3 regions of the Mesorhizobium sp. M0778 genome follow, and region 1 is predicted to be linked to each of the others. Evidence: predicted binding sites of a transcription regulator. Region 1 holds the regulator's gene; each other region holds the start of a gene.

Region 1 (5,004 bases):
GCCTGCTCGACCCGGCGGCCTTGTCGCTGGCGGCATCGGCCAACCACCCCGAGGTCGGCGTGGTCAAAAGGCCGTTGGTCGCCATCATCGCCACCGGCGACGAATTGCTGCCGCCGGGCAGCGAGCTTGGCCCCGACCAGATCATCTCCTCCAACGCCTATGGTGTCGCCGCCGCCGCACAGTCGGTCGGTGCGCGAGTGCTCGACCTTGGCATCGCGCCGGACCGCAGGGAGGCGATCGCTGCGCTGGTGGAAAAGGCCGTGAAGGCTGGCGCGAACGTCATCGTCACGCTGGGCGGTGCCTCGGTCGGTGACCACGATTTCGTCCATGACGTGCTGACCGGGCAAGGCATGACTCTCGATTTCTGGAAGATCGCCATGCGGCCGGGCAAGCCGCTGATGTTCGGGCGGCTGGGCGACATTCGCTGCATCGGCTTGCCCGGCAATCCGGTGGCGAGCCTGGTCTGCACCCAGCTCTTCCTGAAGCCGCTGCTGGCGCGGCTCGGCGGCCGCGCCTTTCAGCAGGATATGCGTGAGGCACGGCTCGGCGCTGCCATGCCGGCCAACGATCTCAGGCAGGATTATGTGCGGGCTGTTGTCAGCGCTGACGCCGGCACGCTCGTGGCGACGCCGTTCAGCATCCAGGATTCCTCGATGCTGAAAATGCTGGCCGATGCCAACGGGCTGATCGTCCGTGCGCCGTTCACGCCCGCCGCGGCGGCGGGCGCCGCTTGCGACGTGCTGATGCTACGCTGAACCTGCCTCACTCCGAGATCAAGGTCCGGGTCAGCGGATGGTCTGGATCGGCCAAACCGTCGATGATGTTGAAATGATGCCGGTCAGGCTCGACCACCGAACTGGTCGCGGCACCCAGGCCGATCCAGATGTTGGCCAGCAACGCGCTCTGGCGCAGGAATTCGGCGCGCTCGCCGCCGCCGGCCCAGCAGGTCAGGCGGGCCTTGTCCATCGGGCGCAGCAGCACCGGGCTTTCGGCCTGCGCCTCGGCCTCATCGATCGCCAGCGTCTCGTTCATGCCGGTGCGCATGATCGGGCGCAAATCGTGCACACCCGAGATCGATACGACATGGCGAATGCGCCGGACAATTTCGGGCGCCAGCGGCGTCGTCGTCGTAACCATCCGGCTAACAAGATGGCCACCGGCCGAGTGTCCGGTCAGCATCAGCGGCCCTGCGACCATCCCCGCCGCCTTGCCGATCGCCGCGCCGACTTCCTGGACGATGCCGCCAATGCGCATCTGCGGACAGAGCGTGTAGGACGGCGTCGCCACGGCATAGCCGCGATCAACAGCGCCAGCGGCAAGATGCGACCAGAAACTCTTGTCGAATGCCATCCAGTAGCCGCCATGGACGAACACCACGAGCCCCTTGGGCTTGGTGGCCGGCAGGAAAAGATCGAGCCGGTTGCGTGGGCCATGGCCATAGGCCATGTCGAGCCGCGCCCGGCCCTCGGTCGAAAGCACGTCGCGAAAAACCCGCGCGGGCTCGACCCAGGCCGCCGGCCAGCGATCGCTGCCGGCTATGTTGGCGCCGTTGGCATAGGCGTTGTCCCAATCGGCAATGTGACGTTCGAACACCCTGCGCCCTCCCCTGGCAATATGGCCTTGCAACGAGCGTGAGCATCGCGCGGCGCGTCGTCGCCAGCCTCACGATTCCAGCTCTCGCATCAATCTCAAGTGACAGCCGCCTTGATGGCGAAGCGCGCATCCTTCCACGCACCGGTGCGCAGGATGTCCTCAAGCACTTCGACGGCCTGCCAGACATCGGCATAGCCGACATAGAGCGGGGTGAAGCCGAAGCACATGGTCGATGGCGCGCGAAAATCGCCGATCACGCCACGTTCGATCAGCGCGCGCATGATCTGGTAGCCATGCTCGTGCATGAATGAAATCTGGCTGCCGCGTTTTTCCCCGTCGCGCGTGCTTTCGAGCGTTAGCCCGTAAGTGCCGCACTTTGCCTCGACGAGCTCGATGAACAGATCAGCCAGCGCGATGCTCTTCTTGCGCACCGCCGTCATGTCGACATCGTTCCAGATGTCGAGCGCGCCCTTCAGCGTGCGCATCGACAGGACCGGCTGGGTGCCGCACAGAAACCGGCGGATGCCGGTGCCGGCCGCATAGCCTGGCTCGAAGGCGAAGGGCCGTGCATGGCCCCACCATCCGGTGAGCGGCTGCTGGATGTCGGCAAGATGCCGCTCAGCCGCATAGATGAAGGCAGGCGCGCCCGGTCCGCCATTCAGATATTTGTAGGTGCAGCCAACGGCAAAATCGGCGTTTGCCGTGTCGAGCTCGACTGGCATCGCACCGGCGGTGTGGCAGAGATCCCAGACGATCATCGCCCCGGCTTCCTGGGCCCTGCGCGTCAGCGCCGGCATGTCGCGCAGTTCGCCCGACTTGTAGTTGATGTGGTTGACCAGCACCACGGCGGTGCGTTCGTCGATCAGCTCTTCGATGCTCGGCGCGTCGACCCCCGAGAGGCGCAGCAGCGTATCTTTTCGCGTCGAAACCACACCCTCAGCCATGTAGAGGTCTGTCGGAAAACTGTCGCCCTCGGCGACGATGACCTGCCGCTCCGGCCGCATGGCCATGGCGGCGTGCAGCAGCTTGTAGATGTTGACCGATGTCGTGTCGCAGACCACCGTCTGGCCGGCCGCGGCACCGATCAGGCGCCCGAGCTGGTCGCCGAGTTCGAGCGGCATGTTGAACCAGCCAGCCGTGTTCCAGGCGCGGATGAGATCATGCGCCCATTCTTCGGTCGCTGCCTTGCTCAATTCATCGAAAGCTGCACGCGAAGCGGCCCCTAGCGAATTGCCGTCGAGATAGATCACTCCTTGCGGCAGCACAAAGCGGTTGCGCATCGCGCGCAGCGGATCTGCAGCATCCATCGCCCTTATGGCCACGAGATCGCGAATTCCTGTCATGATTTGTCTGCTCCCCCAAGATTCACCGCAACGCCGGACACGCATCGACGGCATCCATCGGTCACGAGCGGTTCTCCATTACCTGGTATCGCGCAGCAAGGCTCCACCGGCGACAAGTTGCCTGACCACGCGGTGGAAACCAGGAGCCAAGCCAACCCAAGGTTGGCGTTTTGAGTTCGTTTCGTTCACGGTGCATTGACCAAACCGCACAGTCGATACGGCTTCAATTCCGTGCCCTTTGCCGGCTGAAGGCCGATACCAGTGCCGCCTTCTGGGAACCCAGAGGCCGCAAACGAAAGCAGAATCAAGGCGATGACGCCCGCGGCGGTGAAAATGCAGCGTTCCGGTTTGGTGAGTGGTATCGTTTCCCGAGCCCTAACACATTCATTAAACTTTAAACAGTTGCGGAACACAACTGGAACAGATAGTGTTTGTTCTGGGTTTGTTTTTCTGATTCTGTTGGGGGTCGCTATGCTGACACGCAAACAACACGAACTGCTTATGTTCATCCACGAAAGGCTGAAGGAAAGCGGTATCCCGCCCTCCTTCGACGAGATGAAGGAAGCGCTCGACCTGGCTTCCAAATCGGGAATCCACCGGCTGATTACGGCGCTGGAGGAGCGCGGCTTCATTCGCCGTTTGCCCAACCGGGCCCGTGCACTGGAGGTGCTGCGCCTGCCCGATTCGATCGCCCCCGGCCTCAATGCGGCACGCAAGTTCTCGCCGAGCGTCATCCAGGGCAGTCTTGGGCAAGGTCCTCGGCAGGGCAAGCCGACATCGTCGCGGATGCCTGCAGCCGGCAATGACGACGATGTCGTCGCCGCCGTGTCGATCCCGGTGATGGGCCGCATCGCCGCCGGTGTGCCGATCGATGCCATCCAGCACCAGACGCATTCGATCTCGGTGCCGCCGGACATGATCATGGGCGGCGAGCATTATGCGCTGGAGGTCAAAGGCGATTCGATGATCGAGGCTGGCATTTTCGACGGCGACACGGTGATCATCCGCAATGCCGATACGGCGAGCCCCGGTGAGATCGTGGTGGCACTGGTCGACGAGGAAGAAGCGACGCTGAAGCGGTTCCGCCGCAAGGGCGCCTCGATCGCCCTGGAAGCCGCCAATCCGGCCTACGAGACGCGCATCTTCGGACCAGACAGGGTCAAGGTGCAGGGCAAGCTCGTTGGGCTGATCCGCCGCTACTGAGCTGCGCCCTTGGCGCCGGCTTTTGGCTTGTCGGCTCTGCGGTATGGCGGCATGCCCCGCGCCGCGCGTGAAAATTTCCGCTGCACGTGCCAGGGCCGGTATGATTTTTCGACGGCGAAGCGGATTTCGGCGCGTGTTGCCGCTTGTGGATCGAAATAGACGGCCGCACTTCCCGCGCGCGCCAGTTGCCGTTTGGTGACGACGAGGACCAGCCGGTCGTAGTAGCAGGGATTATGGGCGGTGGCGTCGTCGATGACGATCAAGCTGGCAAAGGCGCAGGCTGGCCGTGCAGTATCGCGGTCATTGGCTAGCGCGATGATCGCGCCGGATGGATGCCTGGCAAGGCAGAGACCGTCCGTGCAAATGAACGGCATGCCCGGCGGTAAGTCGGCCGGATCGGCAATGTCGAATTGCGGATCGTTCTTTCCAGGTGTTTCCGGCGCGACGATAGCCTCTGATGTGAGCGCGCGTTTCCAGTTGTCGATGGTGAACTCATTCGGGCGTGCCCGGTTGACCGCGAGTTCACCGCTGCCGATCGGCAGCGCGACGAGCCGTGCGTCCTCCGAGATCAATACATCGGGTACGCGCGTCTGCGTTGTCGTTAGCAAGCCGGCGAGCGCAAAAGGAAGGGCCACGAGCCGCAACCAGGTCGTCGCCATGCTGGCAATGACGAGGGCGATCGTCACCAAAAGGACAGATCTCAGCGAAATCAGCCCGACCGCATCGATCGGCGAGCGCTCGGAGATCCACCCGGACAGGGCGATCATCGCCGTCAGCCCCTTGCCCATCACGTAGAGGAAAGGCCCATCCGCGCCGAACGGCATCGCCAGCGCACTGAGGACGGCGAAGGGCATGACGACCAGTG
Region 2 (5,004 bases), on a different contig from region 1:
TGAGTGAGGGCTGCCATAAGTCTCTGCACGATGGCCTTGATGCCGCGTTGGTCCAGCAGGCCGAGACAGCCGCCGGCCCGCAGCTGACCAACGAGGTACTTGCATCGGTACCCGACCTGAAAGGGCATCTCGGGCTCTGAGGAACTTCTCTATTTCGGCAGCGTATAGGCCATCACATAATCGCCCGGCTTGGTGCCGACCGAGCCGTGGCCGCCGGCAACGATGACGACGAACTGGCGTCCGTCGGCTACCGTGTAGGTCATCGGTGTCGACTGCCCGCCGGCAGGCAGCCGCGCCTGCCAGAGCTGTTTGCCGGTCGTCAGGTCATAAGCGCGCACATAGTCGTCGACCGCCGCACCGAGAAAGGCGACGCCGCCGGCAGTGATCATCGGCCCGCCAATGCCCGGCACGCCGACCTTGAACGGCAGCGGCAGCGGCGTCATGTCGTAGACGGTGCCGTTGCGATGCTTGTAGACGATCTTGCCGGTCCGAAGGTCGGCGCCGGCCACATAGCCCCACGGAGGCGCCTGGCAGGGAATGCCGAGCGGCGACAGGAATGGCTTCAATATCACTGCGTAAGGCGCACCGTCATTGCGGTTCAGGCCTTGTTCGCTGCCCTTGGTATCGCCCGGCGGCGGCACGTCGGCGCGCGGCACCAATTTGGAGATGAACGCCAGGTATGTCGGCATGCCGAACATCACCTGCCGGACCGGATCGACTGCCACGCCGCCCCAGTTGAAGGTGCCGAAATTGCCAGGATAGATCAGCGAGCCTTGCAGCGACGGCGGCGTATAGCGGCCCTCATACCGCAGCTTCCGAAGCTCGATCCGGCAGGCCAGCTGGTCGAACATGGTGATGCCCCACATATCCGCGCCGGTCAGTGGCTTCGGACTGAAGCTGAGGTCCGAGACCGGCTGCGTCGGCGAGGTATGGTCGCCTTCGATCGCGCCGCCCGGCGCCGGCACTTCCTTGACCGGAACGATCGGCTCGCCGCTGCGCCGGTCGAGCACATAGAGGTCGCCCTGCTTGGTCGGCCCGACCAGCGCCGGCACCACACCACTGGCCGTGGTTATGTCGACCAGCGTCGGCTGCGCCGGCACGTCCATGTCCCAGAGATCGTGATGCACGGTCTGCCGCACCCAGCGCAATTGTCCGGTGTTGAGATCGAGCGCGGTGATCGAGGAAGAGAATTTCTCGTCATTGGCGCTGCGTCCGGCGCCGAGCTGGTCCGGCGTCTTGTTGCCGAGCGGCACATAGAGCAGGCCGAGCTTCTCGTCGGCGCTCGCCGTCGACCACATATTGGGCGAGTTGTTGGTGTAGGTCTGGCCCGGCGGCAGCGGCGTCGTCTGGTCCGGATTGCCGGAATCCCAATTCCATAACAGCGCGCCGGTGTCGGCATCGTAGGCACGGATGACCCCGGACGGCTCCTGCGTCGAATAATTGTCGTTGACCGCGCCGCCGACGATGATCTTGTTGGCGACGATCAGCGGCGCGGAAGTCGAATAGTAATAGCCCGGCTTCGGATATGGCATGTTGGCGAGCAGGTTCAGCGTGCCGCCCTCGGCAAATGTCGGACAGACCTGGCCATTCGCCGCGTCGAGCGCGATCAGCCGGGCGTCCGATGTCGGCAGATAGATGCGCGTGGCGCAGGGCTGGCCGGCGGCGATCTTGGCATCGGCATAGTAAGCCACGCCGCGGCAGGTCTGGTGCTGGCGGTCCTTGTTGAGCTTGACCTGCGGATCGAAACGCCATTTCTCCTTGCCGCTCGCGGCATCGATGGCGATGGCGAAATTATGCGGCGTGCAGATGTAGAGCGTGTCGGCGATTTTCAGCGGCGTCACCTGATAGGTCGTCTCGCCGATGTCGTCGGGCCCTTTCACGTCGCCGGTGCGATAGGTCCAGGCCGGCTGCAGATTGGCAACGTTTTCGGGGGTGATCTGGTCGAGCGGCGAATAGCGCTGGCCATATTGCGTGCGACCGTAATAGTGCCATTCGCCGGCCGGCACATTGCCGCCGAGTTCGGCCGTCGGCGTCACCTTGTCGGTGTTGAGTTGGCCGGCAATATCCTTTGGGTCCGTCGTCATCGAATAACCGGCGACGCCGAGCGATGCCAGCACCGCGAGGATCAGCGGCGCTCGTCCGTCGGGACCGGTAAGCCCGCGCCGCGCCCATGGCGTCAATAGCCACAGCGCGACAAGCACGATGATGCCGCCGCGCGGGCCGAGCTCCCACCAGTCGAAGCCGGTTTCCCAGACAGCCCAGGCGAGCGTGCCGAGCACGATCGCCGCGTAGAGCCACAGCGCCGTGGATCTGCGCCTGTAGAGCAGCCAGGCAGCGATCAGGAAAGCTATGCCGGCGATGACGTAATACCAGCTGCCGCCCAGCGTCACGAGCCAGATGCCGCCGCCGCCAAGCGCCAGGCCGATGAGGAAAAGGATCAGGGAGGTGATGACCACAGCCAAGACGGTGCTCCTTCGACTGGTGCGCTCCGCGACGCGTCCATGGGCAACCCCGCATTGCGTGCCTGCCCCCACGCAACTTTCTCCGGCCCGCTTCCCCTGTCAAGCAAGCTCGGCGTTTTACGGCGTCGACCCACGGCAAGCTCGGCGTTTTGGTTAGCGGACCCATTCAGATTGTGAGTCTACCGACTGGACAGAGAACAAAACGGAGACACTTCTGGCCTTTCGCTGCCGAATCACTACATTCGGGGAGAGATGTCCGGCTTTTCGGAAGACATGCCCTTTTTTGACGAACCGAACGCGCGGCCCGTGGCCCCGTCGGGCATCGCCGCGCGCGCCATGGCTGCCCGCAGCAATCAAAACAACGCGCCCGATTATCTCAACGGCCTCAACCCCGAGCAGCGGCTGGCGGTGGAAACCACGGAAGGCCCGGTGCTGGTGCTGGCCGGCGCCGGCACCGGCAAGACGCGCGTCTTGACCACCCGCATCGCCCACATCCTTGCCACCGGCAAGGCCTTCCCTTCGCAGATCCTCGCCGTCACCTTCACCAACAAGGCGGCGCGCGAGATGAAGCAGCGCATCGGCCTGTTGATCGGCGAAGGCAATGTCGAGGGCATGCCGTGGCTCGGCACCTTCCACTCGATTGGCGTGAAGCTGCTGCGCCGACATGCCGAGCTGGCCGGGCTCAAATCCGACTTCACCATTCTCGACACCGACGATGTCGTGCGGCTGATCAAACAGCTCATCCAGGCGGAAGGGCTGGACGACAAGCGCTGGCCGGCCAAGCAGTTCGCCCAGATGATCGACGGCTGGAAGAACAAGGGCCTCGGTCCCGCCGACATCCCCGAGGGCGATGCCCGTGCCTTCGCCAACGGCAAGGGCCGCGAACTCTACAAGGCCTATCAGGAGCGGCTGCAGACGCTGAATGCCTGTGACTTCGGCGATCTCCTATGTCACCCGATCCGCATCTTCCGCGCCAATCCGGACGTGCTGAAGGAATACCACAAGCGCTTCCGCTACATCCTCGTCGACGAGTACCAGGACACCAACACCGCACAGTACATGTGGCTGCGCCTGCTGGCCCAGCGGCCTCAAGGCAAGCCAATCTCCCCCCTCGCGGGGGAGATTGGGCGCTCTTCGGCCGAAGGCCGCAAGCCCGACCGGGCGTCGGCCGGCCAGGCCGCCCCCGCGGAGGCCAGCGAGCGAAGCTCGCGCGCGGCCGTGAGCGAAAGCAAAGTTAACATCTGCTGCGTCGGCGACGACGACCAGTCGATCTATGGCTGGCGCGGCGCCGAAGTCGACAACATCCTGCGCTTCGACAAGGATTTCCCCGGCGCCACCATCATCCGGCTGGAGCGCAACTACCGCTCGACCGCGCACATCCTCGGCACCGCCTCGCATCTCATCGCCCACAATGAGGGCCGCTTCGGCAAGACGCTGTTTACCGAGAAGATCGCCGAGGACGACGAGAAGGTGCATGTCCACGCCGCCTGGGATTCCGAGGAGGAGGCCCGCGCCGTCGGCGAGACCATCGAGGCCTACCAGCGCCAGAAGCACAATTTGAACGATATGGCGATTCTCGTCCGCGCGTCTTTCCAGATGCGCGAATTCGAGGACCGCTTCGTCACGCTCGGCCTCAACTACCGCGTTATCGGCGGCCCGCGCTTCTATGAGCGGCTCGAGATCCGCGACGCGCTGGCCTTCTTCCGCGTCGTCGCGCAAGGCGCCGACGACCTCGCTTTCGAGCGCATCGTCAACGTGCCGAAGCGCGGGCTTGGCGAGGCCACCATCCGCCAGATCCATGATACCGCCCGCGCCCTTCGCATCCCGATGCTGGAGGCGGCGGCAAAACTCGCCGAGAGCGACGAGCTGAAGCCGAAGCCGCGCGCCGCACTTCGCGAGGTCGCCGCCAATTTCGAACGCTGGCAGAAGGCTCTGGAAACCACCCCGCATACCGAGCTCGCCGAGACCATTTTGGAGGAGAGCGGCTACACCGACATGTGGAAGAACGACCGCTCGGTGGAAGCGCCCGGCCGGCTCGAGAACTTGAAAGAACTGATCCGCTCCATGGAGGAGTACGAATCGCTGCGCTCCTTCCTCGAACATGTCGCACTCGTCATGGACGCCGAGCAGAACGCCGAGCTCGACGCCGTCAACATCATGACGCTGCATTCGGCCAAGGGCCTCGAATTCGAGACCGTCTTTCTGCCTGGCTGGGAGGAGGGCCTGTTCCCGCATCAGCGCGCACTCGACGAGGGCGGCCGCTCCGGCCTGGAGGAAGAGCGCCGCCTTGCCTATGTCGGGCTGACCCGCGCCAAGAAGAACCTGCATTTGTGGTTCGTCTCCAACCGCCGCATCCATGGCCTCTGGCAATCGACTATCCCGTCGCGCTTTCTCGACGAACTGCCGGAAGCCCATGTCGAGGTCGCCGAAAGCGGCAACTCCTATGGCGGTTACGGCAACGCCTATGGCGGTGGTTCTTTCGCCTCCGGTCGTGGTGGCCAAGGGGCAGGAAGACAGAACCCCTACGGGGCGTCGCGCTTCG
Region 3 (5,004 bases), on a different contig from region 1:
TCGCTGAAGAAGCAAGGCGTGCCTGTCGAGTTCATGAAGCCGAAGGAAGGCATGCTTACCTGGGCTTGCGGTTTCGTCATGCTCAAGGACGCCAAGAACGTCGACCTCGCCTATGACTTCATCAACAGCCGGCTGGAAACGGACTCGGGCAAATACCTGATCCAGGCCTATGGCTATGGCAGCTCGACCAGCTCGGCTTTCGCTGCCGTGCCGAAGGAGGAGCTGGAGAAATTGCAGCTGCCGTCCGATCCGGAAGTGATGTTGAAGACCACCATCTTCACCGGGCCGATGAAACAGAATGATGAACTCGCCAAGATGTTCGAGAAGGTCAAGGCGGGCGGCTGAGCCTGCTTCTTCCTTCTCCCGCAAGGGGAAGGGAAAGCATTGGCAAAAAGGACGAATGGATGGACATGCTGGACGAAGCGGCTGAGAAGCCGAAGGACGACGCCGACGTCAGGGTCGGCCGGCGCGTGCGGGCGCTCAGGCTGGAGCGTAATCTCTCGCTGGCCGAACTTGCAGCCAAAGCCGGCGTCTCGATCGGAGCGCTGAGCCAGATCGAGCGCGGCATGTCGTCATTGCGGGTCCGAGTGATCTGGCCGCTCGCCGCCGCCCTCGACATCGAGCCGTCCGCGCTGATCGCCGACGGCAACGACGCCGGCAACGATCTTTATTGTGTGCGCGCCAACAGCCGGCGTCAGATCCCGGTCAAGTCGGAAGGCATCGCCAAGTCGCTGCTGTCGCCGCCGGCTGCTGCGCTGACCGGCATGCTGGTGACGGTGGAGGCCGGTGGCGGCACCGCCGAAGCCTACGCCCATGCCGGCCATGAATTCGGGTTCGTCCTTTCGGGCGAGGTCGAGCTGGTGGTCGATTCGACCAGATACGGCCTGAAGGCCGGCGACAGCTTCGCCTTCAAGAGCACCTTGCTGCATGCTTTCCGCAATCCGGGCAGCGAGCGCTGCCAGATCCTGTGGGTCAACACGACCAAGCCGTCCGAGGTTCGCAATGGCACCTGATCCACTCGTCCGGCTGGACAAGGTCTCCAAGATATTCCCCGGCAGCATCGTCGGGCTCGATGCCGTCGATCTCGATATTTCGCGCGGCGAGTTCCTGACCCTGCTCGGACCATCCGGCTGCGGCAAGACCACCAGCCTGCGGGTCATCGCCGGCTTCGAAAGCCCGTCGAGCGGCAAGGTTCTGCTCGAAGGCCGCGACATCAGTGCGCTCAGGCCCTTCGACCGTCCGGTCAATACCGTATTCCAGGACTACGCGCTGTTCCCGCACATGAACGTCGCCGAAAATGTCGGCTTCGGCTTGTCGCTGCGCAAGCTCTCCGGTGCCGAACAGGCAAAGCGCGTCGGCGCAGCGCTCGACATGGTCGGCCTTGCTGAAAAGCTCGGCGCCCGCGTGTCCGAATTGTCGGGTGGCCAGCGCCAGCGCGTCGCGCTTGCCCGCGCCATCGTCTGCGAACCGCGCGTGCTGCTGCTCGACGAGCCGTTATCGGCGCTCGATGCGCATCTGCGCGAACAGATGCAGGTCGAATTGAAGCGACTGCAGTCGCGCCTCGGCACCACTTTCGTCATGGTCACGCACGACCAGACCGAGGCGCTGTCGATCTCTGATCGCATCGTCGTCATGAACAAAGGCCGCATCGAGCAGATTGCGCCGCCGGCGACCCTCTACGACCGGCCCGCCACCAAATTCGTTGCCAGCTTCATCGGCACGATGAACCTTCTGCAGTCGCGCTTCGTCGGCCGTGACGGCGAGCGCTTGCGGTTCGCCGCCGGCGCCCTGCCGCTGGAAGCGGTTTCGGAGACGGGCGAACTGCCTGGCGAGGGCACGGTGCGCACCATCGGCGTGCGTCCAGAGGATTTTTTGGCGACGACCGAAGCGGCGGCCGGCACTGTACCGGTGCGGGTGAACAGCATCGTCTTCCACGGCCGCACCTTGCGCCTTCATGCGGAGCTGGGGCAGGGGACACAGGTGGTGATCGACGCGCCGCGCCGGGCGGAGGGTTTTCAATTCAGCGTCGGCGACGTGGCGCATATCAGCCTGCGCCGTGGCGCCAACTGCCCTATGCTGTCCAGCTAGGCAACGGCCGCGAATACGCCGACCGGGCGATCCACGATTTCCTCGAGATCAAGGGCATCATCGGCGACGGCGCCTGAGCCATCAACATACGGCCGACCGAAATGTGGTTGCGAGCGTTGGTGCTGCCAGTACCGGCGCTCGTATCATTTTCGTTTGATTTGTTCCCTTTTTGTTCTATTCTGCTTGGCTGGGCGGGAATGGCTTTGAGAGGAGCAATGAACATGAATGAGCTGCCCGCATTCAGGATCACCGAAAACGGCCAAGCCGTGTTCAACTGGCAGGAGCTGGATCGGCGCTGGAATGACCGGCTGTTCTTCGCCATTCTTCTTGAAAGTACGATCGCCGTGCCGCTTGCACGCCGGGCCGCCGTCTGGCGGCGAGAATCGGGATTGCGAGGGCAAGTGTTTCCGGCGGAACGCCTGCACATCTCGCTTATTGGGCTCGGCGACTATGATGGACTGCCGGAGGAATTGGTCAAAATCGCCCGCCACGTCGCCTCGATGGTCCAGGCGAAACCGTTTGAGGTGTCGTTCGATCGGTTGTCGGCTTTCGGCGGCGGTGCGTTGGTGCTGCGTGGCAGCGACGGCGTCCCGCCGCTGCAAGCGTTCTGGCGCAATCTTACCGCCCTGATCGCCGACAGCCCGCTGAAGCCCTTTGTGGGGAGCTCCTTTGAACCTCATGTTACATTGCTTCGTGACAAATTGCGGGTTCAAAGGGTTCGAGAACGGGCGATCGAACCCATCAGCTGGACCGTACGTGACTTTGTGCTCATCCGCAGTCTGATCCGGCAAGGCCGGTACGAAGAGCTCGGGCGCTGGCGGTTGAACGGCCACGACGATTCCGTGGCCGCAATGTGAGCCAAGCCAGGGTCCCCTCAGATCGTCTTGACGTAGCCCGCCAACTGATCCGCCACCGTGCCCCAGCCGTCGTAAAAGCCCATCTCCTCGTGGCTGTTGCGCGTGGCTTCGTCGCGGTGGATAGCGGTCGCGGTGTAGCGCGTCGCCTCGCCCTGCGATTGCAGCGATATGACGGCTGTGATGAATGGGTCGCCTGACGGCCGGTAGCCGGGCAGCAGCGCATCGGTCCACACCAGCCGCTCGTTCTGGACGATCTCGAGGTAGCAGCAACGCCTGTCGTTGACCTCCTTGCCGTCGGGCGACTGCATGCGGGTGCGGAACAGACCGCCGGGCCGCAGGTCGATCTCGCAATCGGTGATGATCCACGGCTTCGGCGTGAACCATTGGCGGACATGCTGGGGCTTCGTCAAGGCCGTCCACAGCAGTTCTCGTGGCGCCTCGATCGTCCGTTCGAGCACGAGGTCGAGCTTCGGATCGGGTTGAAAAAACGCGACCATATTCATCTGTCTGTCTCCTTGAGTTTCAGCACGTAGTCGTCGAACTGGTCGAGACGGCGCTCCCACAGCTCACGCTGCTCGGCCAGCCAGCTTTCCGCGAGCTTCAGCGGCTCCGGCGCAAGCCGGTAGGTCCTGACGCGGCCGGCCTTCTCCGAACGCACCAGCCCGCAGCCTTCCAAAACCCTGAGATGCTCGATGAAGGATGGCAGGGCCATCTCGAACGGCTGGGCAAGCTCGCTGACCGAGGCGGGGCTTCGGTTCAGCCGCTCGACCACGCGCCGCCGGGTCGGATCGGCGAGCGCACGGAAAATGCCGTCGATCGGTGGGGGGCTTTCGGTCTGCAGGCTCGTCATGGTCATTTCCTTGCCTCGGCCATTCCGCGTGACCAAAATTAGCTCGGGACAATAGTTAGGAAAATTCCTTACTATTGGCAAGCGCAAAAATCACGGATGCCTGGCAAGGCAGCTGGAAAAGTGAGAGGCACGGTTTTAGGGTGCCATCAGATTCGACCGATCCGAGGAAGCGTTTTGACGATCACCATGTACGGCATCACCAATTGCGATACGGTCAAGAAGGCGCGTTCCTGGCTGGCGAGCCATGATGTTGCCTATCGCTTTCACGATTACAGGGCAGACGGGCTTGACGCGGATCGGCTGAACGGCTGGTCAGGCAAGGTCGGCTGGGAAATCCTGCTCAACAAGGCGAGCACGACGTTTCGCGAACTGTCGGAGGAGGACAGACTGGGTCTGGACGAGAACAAGGCCAAGGCGCTGATGCTGGCCAAACCGACGATGATAAAGCGACCGGTGCTGGAACTTGGCGACAGGGTTCTCGTTGGCTTCAAGCCTGATGTTTATCAGCAGGCGGTGAGTGGGAAATAGGACCGACCCGCCGCGATCCGTCGCGCCCCCTCTGTCCTGCCGGACATCTCCCACTCTAGTGGGGTGATTGGATGTCACTTCGGCGTTCGCTAGTCTCCAAAGAAGGGCGCTTTCGGCGAAGCTGCCAATCTCCCCCCCTTGGGGGCCCACGAGGGGGAGATGTCCGGCAGGACAGAGAGGGGTGCTGTCCCGCCGGCGTGACTAATTGTTCTCACGCAAATAGCTAGCCAGTGCCACCGCATTGTTGTGCGCCTCGTCATGGGCGCCGTAGAGCAGCGTCACCTTGCCTTCACGGAGCAAGGCGCGCAGTTCCGCCACCGCCTCGCCGTTCCGTTCGAGCTCATCGCGGTATCGCCGCTGGAACTCCGCCCAGCGCGCCGGCTCATGGCCGAACCATTTGCGCAACGCGTCGCTTGGCGCGATGTCCTTTAGCCAGGCCGTCAGCGCCGCGTCCTGCTTGGCGATGCCGCGCGGCCATATGCGATCGACGAGCACCCGCTGCCCGTCATCGGGCGCCGGCGGCTCATAGATGCGCTTGACCGCGAGCTCCATTGCCAACTCCGCATGGGCCAGCAGGCGCCGATGCTTGCTGGCCTTCGCTTAGCGATCCCGGGCCTAAACCCACTCGCCCTTGCGCATCACCGGCACGCGGCTGCCGTCCTTGTGGATGCCGTCTATGTC

Evidence for each region. Region 1 encodes LexA, which represses DNA repair genes until DNA is damaged. Its sites were predicted from a motif close to TGTTCNNNNTGTGTTCNG; they were not measured.
Region 2: a site for LexA is predicted at 2,656-2,673, ahead of NKI22_RS13790 (ATP-dependent helicase). Genes of this name have one in related genera too.
Region 3: a site for LexA is predicted at 2,248-2,265, ahead of NKI22_RS05700 (2'-5' RNA ligase family protein). Genes of this name have one in related genera too.

What each region holds. Positions count from the first base shown of each region.
Region 1 is NZ_JAMYPA010000010.1:97,812-102,815, forward strand. Features, by position in the region: gene NKI22_RS16360 (molybdopterin molybdotransferase MoeA) at 1-755, shown strand, start outside; gene NKI22_RS16365 (hormone-sensitive lipase) at 763-1,593, opposite strand; gene kynU (kynureninase) at 1,689-2,936, opposite strand; gene lexA (transcriptional repressor LexA) at 3,408-4,139, shown strand; gene NKI22_RS16380 (ComEC/Rec2 family competence protein) at 4,133-5,004, opposite strand, start outside.
Region 2 is NZ_JAMYPA010000008.1:114,398-119,401, reverse strand. Features, by position in the region: gene NKI22_RS13795 (glucose/quinate/shikimate family membrane-bound PQQ-dependent dehydrogenase) at 150-2,462, opposite strand; gene NKI22_RS13790 (ATP-dependent helicase) at 2,715-5,004, shown strand, end outside.
Region 3 is NZ_JAMYPA010000003.1:18,650-23,653, reverse strand. Features, by position in the region: gene NKI22_RS05715 (ABC transporter substrate-binding protein) at 1-345, shown strand, start outside; gene NKI22_RS05710 (cupin domain-containing protein) at 405-1,013, shown strand; gene NKI22_RS05705 (ABC transporter ATP-binding protein) at 1,003-2,088, shown strand; gene NKI22_RS05700 (2'-5' RNA ligase family protein) at 2,310-2,945, shown strand; gene NKI22_RS05695 (SRPBCC family protein) at 2,963-3,442, opposite strand; gene NKI22_RS05690 (ArsR/SmtB family transcription factor) at 3,445-3,795, opposite strand; gene NKI22_RS05685 (ArsC family reductase) at 3,970-4,323, shown strand; gene NKI22_RS05680 (DUF488 domain-containing protein) at 4,525-4,881, opposite strand; gene NKI22_RS05675 (aminopeptidase) at 4,939-5,004, opposite strand, start outside.